DNA from 3 places in the Bifidobacterium sp. LCP19S3_E9 genome. Region 1 is predicted to be linked to each of the others. Evidence: riboswitches for the same ligand, from Rfam matches in the RefSeq annotation. Region 1 holds a riboswitch; each other region holds the start of a gene.
The links. Region 1 has a riboswitch for thiamine pyrophosphate ahead of ACTQYB_RS05950 (ECF transporter S component). Riboswitches for the same ligand answer to the same signal wherever they lie in the genome.
Positions count from the first base shown of each region.

Region 1 (4,567 bases):
CGCCTTCGAGAATGGTAGATTTCCCTATGCCGGAAGCCCCAAGCAGCAGTACGCGCTGGCCGGGTTCAATGCTCAGGTTGAGGCCGCGGACGGCGAAGTGGCGGCGTGAAGCATGCCGGTAACCCCAATCATGGAATTCGAGGCGTGCCGGTTGTGTCGATACCGATGTCGGTTGCATCGATCCTGCCGTCATCGTGTTGTTGTTGTGTTCGCTTGACTTCATCGCGTCCTGTGTCCTGCCGTCTTCGAATGCGCTGGCGTGGAACCGTTGTTCTGTCGCCGTTCGCTACTGTATCGCGAACTGCCGTCCGCCGGATCGCGGTTCCACCCATGCTTGCCGGGCTATACTGCCATACTGTTCTGCCGTGCACTTGAACAGTTCCGTCGAAGTGCCGGCGTTTGGAGCGAGACTCATCGCCTCGCGGTTATTCAGGCTGCAGCCCGTGCCTCGCGTCCGGACGCGAACTTATCGAGCGCACCGGTCCGTGCGATCGCCCGATACAAGTACCACACTACGATACCGGCGAACACGATGCCAGAAATCACCGACGTGACCAGATAGATGGTGATGTACTGCCCGGTGAACGCCTGGCCGCGCATGAAAATGTCATGCAGCCACACGGCGACACCCGCGAATGCACCGGACAGCATGGTGATCGGCACGTTCCACACGCGGTACAGCACAATGAGGAACGCAAGTTCGGCGAACGCGCCCTGCATCAGCGATGTGCTGAACGTGTCCATGCCCGTCCACTGGTTGCCCATCAGGCTTTCGATGACCCCGCCGAGCAGTTCCGCGTACGTGGCGGCGCCGGGCTTGCGCATGATGACCGCCGCCAAGGGGCCGGCGAACAGCCACAAACCGTTGTAGATGCCTTGGAATCCGGGCATGACCAGACCGATCAGGTCGCCGACGCCCAGTGAGTAAATCAGGGACACCAGCCAGAAAATCAGTGCGCTGGCCACGCCGATCACCGACGCGACGGCGATATCTACGACACGCCATCTCAGGCTGGGGCGACCCGCTGCGACCGGGGTCGCCTCGGGTTGAACGGTTGCCAAATTGCCAGTAGATGTCGATGTGGCGACGGATGTGTTGGATGCGTTGGATGCGTTCGAAGAGTTGTTGCTCATATTCATGTCTTCCTATGCGATGCCGGATTTCGATGATGCCCGGCACAGGGTGGTATATCGCTGCAATGATCCCGAAACCGCCCGCCCATACTGGTGGCGGGTCTTATGCCACTGACTTGCGAAGCCGTATCGGCGCTCCGCCGCAAGCCCCGGGGTTTCAGACGCTGACGCTTTCAGATGGTGCTGTCAGACGGTGATTTCAGACGGTGTTGTCTCTCAGGCGCTGATACCGCGCACCTCACGCCCTGACGCGAACTTGTCGAGCGCACCCGTCCGCGCGATCGCACGGTACAGGTACCACATGAGGATGCCGGCGATCAACAGGCCAGACACCACAGTGGTGATCAGGTAGACAATGCCGTACGACCCGGCAAGATTGATGCCCTGAAGGTTTTCGATGAAGCTGTACGCCCAGCATCCGACCCCCGACAGCGCGCCGGACAGGGCGGCAACCGGCAGGGTCCACTTGCGGTAACGCACAATCGCGAACGCAAGCTCCGCGCACACGCCCTGCACCAAAGCGATCAGGAATGTGGCGAGACCGCCCCACATGTTGCCCATCAACGCTTCAAGAATGCCGGCGACGATCTCCGCATACACTGCGGCGCCCGGCTTACGCACGATGATGGCGGCCAAGGGCCCGGCGAACAGCCACAGTCCGTTGAACAGGCCGGGCAGACCGGGGACGATTGCGTCCAGTGCGGTCCAAGGTGCGGCGGTCAGCAGGGCGACCAGCCAATAAATCAGTGCGCTGGCCACGCCGATCACCGATGCAACGGCGATGTCGACAACGCGCCACTTGAGATTCACTGTGGATGATGCTGCGGTATTCGCGGCTTGTGTCATAATGATGTGCCTTTCTTGAACGGTTGTTCTCAGGCACGGGAAGAGCGACGTCCGTGCGCCGGCATTGCCCGGTTCACGTTCATTCGGTCGGAGGAAACCCCCATCTCAGCCTGGCGTTCAGCCAAGCCCCCGTGTCGGTTGTTCAGTCTAGGGGCACCCCATGATTTTGCATGATTCCCATATCATCCCCATACCGGCACGGCGGCCCCACGATATGCCCGCATCTCGGATATTCTGTACTCGCCCGGCACCGGCCACCCGAAGATGCATAGCCATCTCCGGCACCCCGCGAGCAACGCCATGCAGGAACCACCAACCCCACCCCCATCTCACACAACTTCCCGCACAAACCGCGCTATCTCCAACAACCCGCATTACCCCCGCACCAGCAAACCGCAGATGCACGCGTATCCCGGACTTCCTGCAACCCACGCCACACAGATCACGGCACATACATCCCCAACCCAGACAACATGACGAAACTACTGCGCCATCCCCCATGCCCCGCGCCCGCCCGACACCGGCAACTCGCGGATACACAACAATCTTTCAATCCACGCGATTCCAGTTGAATTGAGCCAGTCCCATACGCGATGAACTCACGAAAATCTCATGCCCATCTCACCATCCCCTATGCCCATTACTCATCCAGCAACAGCGCCTCAGAGATACACGCGCATTTCCAGTTCCCTGCAACCCGCACAATACGGGCCCAGCCATCTACGCCATCGACTCAAACAATATTCCACATTAGCTGCGCCATCTCAAGTAACCTATGCCGTCCCCGCACTGGCAACACGCAGATACGCAGCTATCTCCCACAGCCCGCAAACCACGCCACGTAGCAACCGCCAACACCGACCTCATCTCGCGCAACTTACCGTATAAACCGCGCTATCTCGGCGTTCCTGCTCCCTCAACCGCGCAGAAAACCGGAGATAGTCGCCTATCTAGCGCACGCCGCGTACCCACCTGCCGCACCTAACCCGCACACTCAAATCCCCAACCCTACCGGCTCTTGAAGAACCGCAGCAGCTGGGACTCCCGCACGCTGAGCCCGGCGAGGAATGTCGCGGCCATCGCTCCAGCGAACCCGGTTGCGGAGATTCGGCAGGCGGCGATGAAGATGTTCATCCAGCCGTCGGTGGACATACGCCAGCAGTAGGCACACAGCAACGCCAGGCACGCTATGGTCGCCAGCCCCGCCCAGATGAGCGTCTCCAGGATCATTTCGAGCAGTTGGGCGCCTTTGGTCTGCCCTACGTGCAAGGCTCCCGCGTATTCCAGTCGCCTGCGCCGCACGGAAATCACCCCGGCAATCACTCCGACCGCTAGCGAAACGTACGGCAGCCATACCGTCATGCGGTTCTTATAGCTGGAGTACGCATTGTACCGGGAGTCGAAGGATTTGTTGACCTGCGCGACCGTCGTGTTTCCGCCTGTTCCCGAAACGATCGCCGTGGAATACAGCAGGTCGTTGGTCTGTTCGCTGACCGGCCACTGCTTCGCCCAGCATTCGGTGAATTCGCCGGAGGATGCCGAAACCGGGATCATCGCCGCATAGGCGAATCTGGTGTCGCGGCCGTCGTTGGGCCAGGAGAATACGCCGGCGATGGTCATATCGCCACGGTTGGTTTGCATGACGCTGCCTTTAACCAGTCCGAAATCATGCGAGACGTCGGTTGAAATCCATATTCCCGAGGTGTCAGCGGTCTCGTTCACTTCCTGTTGCGTTGATGTCGCCCCCTGTTGCGCAGACGAGGACGCAGACGACGATGCCGCGTTCGCCGTTTTCTGCCCGGATGCAAGCAGTTTGATGAATCCCGGGGTCACTTCGTACGCGGGCAGTTCCATGCCGGGCGTCGAGGACGCGGTGATGCTTTCGGCAGCACGGGCCGCTCCTGCAAGGCTTGGCCCGTTGTGGACCATTTCGAGCCCGTCGCACGCTTGGCCGTCGACGCTTGCGCCGATGAAGGCTTTCGTATCGGCGTCCGAACTGATGCGCGTGATCGCTTCCTGTTCGAGCTGCACGATGGACATGGCTTCGTACCCGCCAAGAAGCGCACCGGTGATGAGCATGACGAGGAAAAACCATGCTGCCCGCGTGGTCCCCGCGCTGATGTTCCGCACGGCTTCGGAACAGATTGACCGGAGATTCATGATCTAACCCCCTCGCTTCCGGCAGCACTTCCAGCATCGCTTCCGGCAACACTTCCTGCAATGCTTCCGTCTGCGCTCCCAGCAGCACGCCCGTCCACACGTGCAGCAGCGCTCTCACCCGCGTCCCCATCCGCGTTTTCAGCACCGACCGGCGCGTAATCAGCCAAATCAATGATCCGGTCGCACGCGTCCCTGGCACGCGGGTCATGCGTCGCCACGACCACGATCATGCCTTGCCCAGCGAGATTACCCAACACTTCGCTCACGGATGCCGCCGTTCGCGTGTCCAGCTGCGCGGTCGGCTCGTCGACGAGCAGCACATCAGGGTGCGAGCATACGGCTCTGGCGAGCATCAACCGTTGCGCTTCGCCGCCGGAGAGTTCGGAAAACCTCCGGTCCGCCGCATATTCCAGATCGAACAGTCCCA
Region 1 is NZ_JBQKEV010000009.1:33,936-38,502, reverse strand. It holds gene ACTQYB_RS05960 (ATP-binding cassette domain-containing protein) at 1-223, opposite strand, end outside; gene ACTQYB_RS05955 (ECF transporter S component) at 430-1,134, opposite strand; gene ACTQYB_RS05950 (ECF transporter S component) at 1,351-1,980, opposite strand; TPP riboswitch at 2,013-2,123, opposite strand; gene ACTQYB_RS05945 (hypothetical protein) at 2,989-4,110, opposite strand; gene ACTQYB_RS05940 (ABC transporter ATP-binding protein) at 4,137-4,567, opposite strand, start outside.

Region 2 (4,567 bases), on a different contig from region 1:
AGCGCTACGGCTAGCGCCTCAGCGCCTGCATCCTCGTCGGCTGGGGCATCGGCATCGTCATCGGCTTCGTCGTCATCGCCATCCGCAGCCGCCACACCGTCTCCGGCGGGCGTGTACACGAATGATGCGATGGGGTACCGGGTGTCCATCCCCGACGGCTACGTCTGGCATGAGGAAACCGATAACGGCGCGACACGAACCTTCACCGACGATTCAATCGGCATGACCATCAAGGTCTCCGGCGCATCGAATACGACTGGTGCTACGGTTTCGAGCGAATACTCCGCCTGCGCTTCCGGCCACAGCGTGTCCTACCATCTGCTGTCCGGCGACATCATGGTGTGCAGTTATGCGGAGAACGGCACCATCACATACGTGAAGGAGATCGTCACCCAGCAATCGATTCTCACGTTGCGTTTCGATTATGCGCAGTCCGCTCAGGAGAAAGGGGCGGCGGTGATCGACGAGGTGTTCCCGACCTTCGTCTCGACGCGCTGACGCATGCACACGTGACTATGATTCGGGCCCGGTCCCTGATGAGGGGACCGGGCCCGAATGCGATCATCACACGTGCTGTGCGACGTATGCACCGCACAGCACGGCAATCCTTAGTCGCGGCTGCCGAACAGACGCAGCAGATACAGGAACATATTCACGAAATCAAGATACAGATTCAACGCGCATACGATTGACAGGCTCTTGATTGCTTCAGGCTGTCCGGCATACTGCGCGAACAGGACACGGGTTTTCTGCGCATCGTACATGGTCAGCCCGGCGAAGATGAGCACGCCGATCGCGGAAATCACCATGATTCCGGTCGAACCCGGAGCGACGAGCATGATGAAGAATTCGCCGACAATCAAAGTGATGAGCGCTGCCAGAAGAATGGGACCGGCTTTCAACAGACTGGAACGCATGGTCAGCGACAGCATGGTCAGCACGAAGAAGAACCCGGTGCACAGCGCAAGAACCGTTCCAATCGAGCCAATGTCGTAAATCATGAAAATCGAGCTCAACGTGAAGCCCATCAACGCGGCATACAGGTAGAACAGCACGCGTGCGGCCCCCGCCTTGAGATTCATCGCACGATTGCCAATGGCGATGGCCATGACAATCTGCACGAGCATCAGACCAATCCATCCTAGACTGCCGGTGGCCGCCAGGAAGCTGTTGAGCAGTCCAAAGGTCTGGGTGAGCACCGCCACCACGGCTGTTACCGCGAGACCGGCAGTCATTTCGGCGTAGGCACGGATCATTGAGGTCCGTTCCGCATGTTCGGTGACTGACGCGACCTGGGCGGGAATGGCCGAAGCTGGGGCTGCATATCCTGCGCTCGCGCCGGCGCCGGCAGGGGACTGATAGTAGACGGCCTGTGGCTGCGCGGTCGGCTGGCCATACTGCGGCTGCCCCTGTCCGTCGGCCTGGTATTGGATGTGTTGAGGTGAAGGATTCTGGGGCTGCTGATCGTAGGTCATGATTGCTCCTTTCTTGCGATTATTCTATGGTCTTTTGCTGGGAATCATCTGGAGAAAATCGTCTGATCAGATGTTCCGGATCAATCTGGGCGAGAATCGTGCCGAGGAAAATCATGGCACAGCCCACATATCCGCGTCCCGACATCGTCTCATGCAAAATCAGCGCTCCGCCGACAGCTGAGAAGAACGATTCCAACGACATAATCATCGACGCCTGCGAAGGCGGGACAACCCGTTGCCCAACCACCTGGAGCGTATACGCGACGCCCACCGACATGATGCCCGCGTACGCGAGCGCGCCCGCACAGGCCAACGCACCTTGCCAATCCACCTGGTGCAACACCAATGTCGACACCCAGCTGAGCAGCGATACCACCAGATACTGGCCAAGCGACAATGCAATCGGATTGAGCCTGCCGCCCACCCGATCAATGACGAGAATATGCGTGGCATACAACACCGCGCTCGCCAGCAGCACCAGATCGCCCACACTGATGGTGCGGATGGAGTCGGTGACGCACAGCAGATAGAACCCGACTATCGACACAATAATCGCCAGTACGGTGAGCATGTGGATCCGCCGATGCAGGAACAGGAAACCTAGCACAGGAACCAGCACGATATACAAGGCGGTCACGAATCCGGAATGCCCGGCGGACATGCTCAATTGGACCCCGTATTGCTGCGAGGTGGCGCCGGCCCACAAAATCAGCCCGCACACCGCAGACCATACCGCAAGTGTGCCGCGGCTGGCGTTCGGGGACTGCCGCGTTGCCGCGCGCCCCGCCTGAATCCTTGACATCACGACAAGCACGGGCACCAGCGACACAGCGCCCAAGGTGAATCGGATCGCATTGAAGAACATCGGGGAAACCGATTGCATGCCCTGCACTTGGCTGACGAAGGCGAATCCCCAGATCAGGGATGTCAGCAGCAACAACGAGCTGCCGACGATACGGTGCCGTTTCTCATTCTCTTGCATGATTCCAGCATATCCGAACCGAGCGGACGTGTGCAGGGCGGCATTGACCGTGGGGTCGGCTATGGTGGATTGCCGGTGACACGGGGTGCCGACAGGCTGAGAACACACCCGTTGAACCTGATCTAGTCAGCACTAGCGAAGGGATGTCCGGCATGAGTGAGCCACAATACCAGCAATCAAATGAAACCCCACATGCCAGCGGTGCCATGGCGGTGCTCGCGCAATTGGAGGCCGCGGGGGAGTGTGCAGCAGACGCGCCATCCCGGCTGAGAGTCCTGTCCATCGAAGGCTCAGACCCGATCGGCGGCGCCGGAACTATGGCGGACATGAAAGCGTTCACCGCACAAGGAGTGTTCGGGTATGCGGCCATGACCAGCGTCCTCGCACAGAACACTCAGGGCGTGACCAGCATCGTGAACATGGAGCCGGACTTCCTTGTCACACAGCTCAATGCGGTCAGCGACGACGCAATCATCGACTCGATGAAAATCGGTATGCTCGGTACCCCCGAACTCGTCGAAGCGGTCAAAGGGTGGCTGACCGCATTGGAGCAGCATTACTGTGACGAGGGCATCGCCAAACCGGTAGTCGTCCTCGACCCGGTCATGTACGCGAAATCCGGTGACGCCCTGCTCACCCCGCAAGCCGAACAGGTCCTGCGCAACATCATCCCCATGGCCGACATCATCACGCCGAATGTGCCGGAACTCGCCGCACTCGCCGACGCCGACCAGCCGGCCGCGGATATCGACACGCTGGAATCCATGGCACACGAGGTATGCAAGCGCTATGGCGTCGCCGTATACGCCAAAGGCGGTGCGCTCGCGCTCGCCGGTGGCGCGTCAAGCACTGACATCCTCGCCGAACCGTCCGACGGGCAGGGCGAGGTGCGCACCACGCGTATCGAAGGCCGTGCGGTGCGCACCCACAACGTCCACGGTACGGGGGACACCCTGTCGAGCACGCTCGCCGCGCTGCGCCCGCAATGCGACACGTGGGAGCAGGCGGCTCGCCGCGCGAAGACATGGATGAACGGGGCGATTGCCGCCGCCGACCGGCTGCATGTCGGCAAAGGGCATGGTCCTGTCGATTTCACGTGGAGGCATGCGCCAACCGGTATGCGGTTCAGCGCCGACTATTGGAACCGCGTGCGGCCGATCCGCGAGCGGATTCACGGCATGCGCTTCATCACCAGCATGGTGGACGCCACGCTGTCATTGGAGGACTTCGCGTTCTACCTGCATCAGGACGATATCTATCTGACGGATTACACATCGCTGCTCGCCCTTGCCTCCTCGCGCGCCGACCGGCTGGACGAGCGGGTGTTCTTCGCGCAGGCGGCGTCCGGTGGCGTGGATTCTGAAGTGATGTTCCACCACGACTGGTTCGTCAAGCACGGATTCGACCCGTCGCCGGTTTCCCGTTCCGAAGTGACGGCAGCCTATATCGGACACGAGCATCGGGTCGCTGACAGCGGTTCGTATGCGCGGCTCGCCGCCGTGGTCATGCCGTGTTTCTGGCTGTACGCCGCGATGGGCAAGGAAATGCGCGAGCAGGTGCGCAACAAGCATATTGATGTCGACACGCATCCCTTCGGCGAGTGGATCCGCATGTACTCCGACCCGGAATTCACCGAGAGCACGCTGCGCGAGGTGCAGATCTGCGACCGGCTGGCCGCCGAAGCATCGATTGACGAATATGAGCATATGATGCATGCGGCGCTCGTTTCGTCGGAGCATGAATTCCGCTTCTTTGAACAAGGACTGACCAGACCTGCGCTGGGATTCTAGGATATTTGGGGTCTCAAGGCCTTGAGGCCCAGGGGTCCGGCGCCCCCACGATGGTATTGACATTCTGCGCCGGGAAAGAACATCTGGTGCGCCTTGTCGGCAAGCGGGGTGCACCAGATGTTTCGGGATTCTGCGCAAGACGCGAGAGGTCAGGCCTGCGGAGCCTCCTCAACACGTGGGGCTCCGGTGATATCGCGGTGAATGCCCTGCATTTGCGCTTCGATGTTCTGCAGACTACGCGCGCAATCGAGCAGGGTTTGCGAATGTTCGGCGAGTTTGGCGTCGGGCAGATCGGATTTATAACGCAACTGGTGTTCAAG
Region 2 is NZ_JBQKEV010000001.1:84,465-89,031, reverse strand. It holds gene ACTQYB_RS00355 (hypothetical protein) at 1-498, shown strand, start outside; gene ACTQYB_RS00350 (Bax inhibitor-1/YccA family protein) at 609-1,475, opposite strand; gene ACTQYB_RS00345 (DMT family transporter) at 1,495-2,457, opposite strand; TPP riboswitch at 2,529-2,618, shown strand; gene thiD (bifunctional hydroxymethylpyrimidine kinase/phosphomethylpyrimidine kinase) at 2,610-4,247, shown strand; gene ACTQYB_RS00335 (GTP pyrophosphokinase) at 4,397-4,567, opposite strand, start outside.
Region 2: linked by a shared signal. The riboswitch ahead of thiD (bifunctional hydroxymethylpyrimidine kinase/phosphomethylpyrimidine kinase) and the one ahead of ACTQYB_RS05950 (ECF transporter S component) in region 1 are both predicted to bind thiamine pyrophosphate.

Region 3 (4,567 bases), on a different contig from region 1:
CCGCTGCTGCCACCCGTCGTGGCATATCCAATCGAGTTGGAATACGTGACGAAACGCTCAAGCCGCTGGGTTGCCATCATTACCGTAGACGCCGATTGAGCACGCACCGCAGTCGAATTTGTAGACCGGAGGTACTGCATGACACTGGCAGTGAACACTGACGAGAACAAGAGGAATATACCGAGTGCCACCATGAGTTCCGTCAGAGAAACGCCCTTTTGCTTATCGGTGTTCCTCAGCTTGCGCCAACGAGATGCAAACTTTCCTGCTGATCCTTCATGCTTTGCATCACAAGATCCGCTTCGCATGCTTACTGTTGTCGCCGGCTGTCCAACATTGCTCATACCACTATCCATACTGTTCACCGCCTCACTTGCTCTTCAGGGTGTCGTCATTGCTGCCATCGAAAATCGCGGCAGTGCTGTACCAGCAAGTCTTGCCTTGATGCTGGCTGTCCGGCCAAGTGACGAGCACAACCACGCGGGGCATCGGCGAATAGGTCGGACTAGAAGCGGTACCAGTGTTGAACGGGCCGGTCGGGAACTTCGTGGCGTCCGTGATGGATGCTGCATCAACGGCTTTGTTGCCTTCGCCGACATATTTGTACGCACCGACAGCGCCGGATGAAGTCACCAGACCTTGCTTCGACGCGGACAGGCAGGAAGCCTCGGCAGACAGGCGATAACATTTGCCGACAACCGTGCATACGGTATACGTGGCGCCTTCCCTGCTGGTCGTTGGTCTCGACCTTGGCCTGGATCGCCGTGGCGCTCGGAGAATCATTCCACCCCAGATCCATGGTATCTGAAGCGTTCTCAATCACATTGAAATCGGTAGCCGCCTTGAGCGCCCCCTGCGCCCCCGACTTGGACATGCCCGACGTGAGCGTAGAGAAAATCGTGTTGCCTTCTTTGCCCTTCACGCTTTCCTGTACCCGCTCCATACCCGATTCGGCAAGACCAACCGCGATGGCACGCTGCTGGTGTGCGTAGGAAGAATGCACGGCGGTGACGGCGAACTGGGCAGCCGCCAGTCCGACGAGCGTCAACATGCCAATCGCCACGATGACCTCAACCATGGTGAAGCCGCGCTGCATACGTTTGAGCAGCGCCCGCCTCCTACCGTATGTATGGCCCACGGTTGTTCTCCTCTCTTATACCGGGCGTCAACCCGTGCCGGGAACTTGTTTTCTCTCTCGTTTTCCGTATTACCCTGCTGCCAGTCAATGACCGCCAGATAATAGGTGAGCCCCGCAAAGCCTCAACCCTGCAGGGCGAATTGATGTCACGGCTTATGCGGATACCATTCCAAAGCGCCTGTGGTGCTCTCGTGCTTGTATTCGGAATCACCCAAATCGCTGCCCCCTCGACGGTATAGCAATCACCGCCGTTGGTGTCGCTGTAGCTGATGGTCACCTTGATGGTGTTGTCTTTGGACACTGTAATGGGGATGCCGCTGATGGTGCCGCCGGCCTGCGTAAATGTGCATTCCTTGTCGCTGCATGTCGTCGAAGAATCATTGGTCTTCATCGTCAGCTTTTCGCCGTCTTTGAGCTTGGTCATGGCGGTGGCGATGGTCACCTGGGCGTTGTTGCACATCGTTCTGCACGGATGAACGCCATGCCGACTTACGCTGATTCAGATAAATAGGGACCGCCACCCATACGAAGAAGACCGCCGTCACCAGTTGAATGCTTTTTATTCCCCACTCGTATGGGACGCCGAGACGTGCGGGAATCGCGAACAACAGCCACCACAACGGCGGGTGTCCTTCGTAATGCGGGCGTACCAGCAAGAGATCATGCCATGAGCAGTCGCGGGCGATCAACCATGATTACGCCTCATCGAACCAAGGTTCGTGGAAGCACATCACCACGATGACAACGACTGCGTACACAGCCAACACGACCCATTGTCAACAACGCGACTGGCCGTTTTTCATCTTCACCGCCAGATGATGCATGAAGTCCTTCTCCTCTCAGTTTGCCCGGCCGTAGCGAGACGTGCGCGCCGCAACGTCGACCCCGATAGTGTGATCGCAATCCGAGCGAGACCGATCTACACCAACCACACATCCACGCCGGCGCAAGGCGACCGAAAGACAACCGTGTCAGTGTCCCGGGAGATTCAGTGCTGTCAGCAACGCCTGGAAAAGACCTACGTCATTCGGACTCGGCAGGACATACGTAACCTCTTAATATTATCCGGAACCCTGAACCTCAGCGGCGTGCAATCTGCACGCGCCAATCCGCCCCGAATCCACCCCGTGTCCTCGGGCGTCCATACGATGGCTCACATAATCCAATGCAGGGGAGCCTGCCGCAAGGCAAGGCTGAGAAAGGCACCGTGCCTGACCCTTAGAACCTGTTGGTTAGAACCAGCGTAGGGAGCAATGATGAACACAGACGCATCACCAGATATCACCGGCAGTACCAGCGCAGCCCTGAACGGAACACCGTTGCCAGCGGACGACCCCGAGCGCCAGCTGATTGCGAAGGCTGTGCGCGAGGTGAAGGACACCACGCCGCTCGCCCAATCATTCACGAACTTCGTGACCATCAACCTTGTCGCCAACGCGCAGCTCGCGGCAGGCGGCACCGCGGCGATGAGCTACCTGCCGGACGATATCATCGACACCGCGGCAATCGCCAAGGCCACCTACATCAACGTCGGCACCCTGCTGCCGTTTTTCAAGGACGCGCTCGGCAACATCGCGCGGTCGCTGCAAGCCATGCACCACCCGTGGGTGCTTGACCCCGTCGCCGCCGGCATCGGACGCACCCGTTCCGCCATTCTGTGGGCATTCCGCTCCGCTCCTCCGACCATCGTGCGGGGTAATGCTTCGGAAATCATCGCGTTAGCGGGAATCTGGGATCTCAACGTCCCATCCGCTGGTTCCGATACAGGAGCCAAGGAGGGAACCACACGACCGGCAGGCGTCGAAGCTGTCGATGACGTGGACAGCGCCACAAACGCCGCAATCGTGATGGCGCGATATTTGCGCAGCTACGCGCCAAATCACCGTGCCGCTGTCGCCGTGTCCGGCGCCACAGATCTTGTCACCGACGGAGACACCGTGTACCGGTTGCCCGGCGGCAGCTCGATGATGACGAAAATCACCGGTGCCGGATGCTCGCTCGGCGGGGTCACCGCCACCTATCTCGCCGTAGCCGATCCGCTTACCGCCGCGCTGGCTGCGAGCGCACTGTACAACCGTGCCTCCGAGCAGGCTGCGGAAGGCTGCACCGGACCAGGAAGCTTCCAAACCCGATTCCTTGACGCGCTGTGGAACGTCACCGCCGAAGACATCGCCGCATCGCCAATCATCGTGTCACATGTCCCTGCGTCGCAAAACAGCGTATCTCCAGACACCGCAGGCACGGCCTGACAAGTCGCAATCGAACCGCGCCAAGCATGTAGACGTTGCTCCATCGCCAAGGAAACACATCCGGCATGCCCGCAACGCCGTCGCGGTGAGACCAGCGGCGAGCAATGCATACGCAAACGTAATCATCCCATCGCCATATTTAGGTGAGATATCGCTGATATTGAGCGAATGAATCGTTTGCATAATATCAATGCATTCGGCAGTAAGCCCCAGCACGATACTTCAGAACTTCAGAACCAAGGGTCACAATCGGCCCAATAACAGAAAGAAACACCATGACCAACTACCCCTACGCCTCCATGCGGGACACCTTCGACTTGACCGCCTACTGCATCCTCGGGTCGCAAGATACCAAGGGACGCCCGATCGGCGATATCGTCGATGACGCGCTGCAAGGCGGCGCCACCTTCATCCAGCTGCGTGACAAAACCGCAGATGCCAAGCAACTGACCGAAACCGCACGGGATATCGCGCAGATCATCGAAGACAACGACAAGTCCGACACGGTCGCCTTCGTCATCGACGACCGTGTGGACGTCGTCTGGCAGTGCCGCAATCTGGGTATCAAGGTCGACGGCGTGCATATCGGGCAGGACGACATGGACCCGCGCGAGGCGCGACAGCTGCTCGGCGACGATGCCATCATCGGCCTGAGCGCGGAAACCGAAAGCCTCGTCAAACTCATCAACGAACTGCCGAGCGGCTGCATCGACTACATCGGCGCTGCGCCGCTGCATCCCTCCACCACCAAGCCTGATGCCATCGTCGTCGAGGATGACGGTAGCAAGCATTTCCTGAGCATCGACTTGATCAACACCATCTGTACTGCCAGCGATTATCCGGTCGTCATCGGCGGCGGTGTGACCCTCGCCGACATGCGCGATCTGGCTGCATCCAAGGCAGCCGGCTGGTTCGTAGTCTCGGCAATCGCCGGGGCTGAGGACCCGAAAGCCACCACCCAAGCGATGGTGGATGCGTGGCGCAGCGTACGCGGCAGCGGACATCACGGATACGCGGCGCGCACCATCTCGAGCGCACCGGCAGCGGGGACAACATCTGTGGGGGACGCCAATGAGGTGACGGACGGCAATCCGCCCGCCACCTCACTCAACCGTTTGCAATCCGGCCAGCCCGGTGGCTTCACCAACGCAAAAGCTGCAAAGGAAGCCGCACGACTCGC
Region 3 is NZ_JBQKEV010000001.1:244,083-248,649, forward strand. It holds gene ACTQYB_RS00935 (PulJ/GspJ family protein) at 1-344, opposite strand, end outside; gene ACTQYB_RS00940 (hypothetical protein) at 370-633, opposite strand; gene ACTQYB_RS00945 (type IV pilus modification PilV family protein) at 572-1,138, opposite strand; gene ACTQYB_RS00950 (hypothetical protein) at 1,119-1,562, opposite strand; partial or broken gene ACTQYB_RS00955 (ABC transporter permease) at 1,675-1,869, opposite strand; TPP riboswitch at 2,298-2,405, shown strand; gene ACTQYB_RS00960 (hydroxyethylthiazole kinase) at 2,395-3,387, shown strand; gene thiC (phosphomethylpyrimidine synthase ThiC) at 3,663-4,567, shown strand, end outside.
Region 3: linked by a shared signal. The riboswitch ahead of ACTQYB_RS00960 (hydroxyethylthiazole kinase) and the one ahead of ACTQYB_RS05950 (ECF transporter S component) in region 1 are both predicted to bind thiamine pyrophosphate.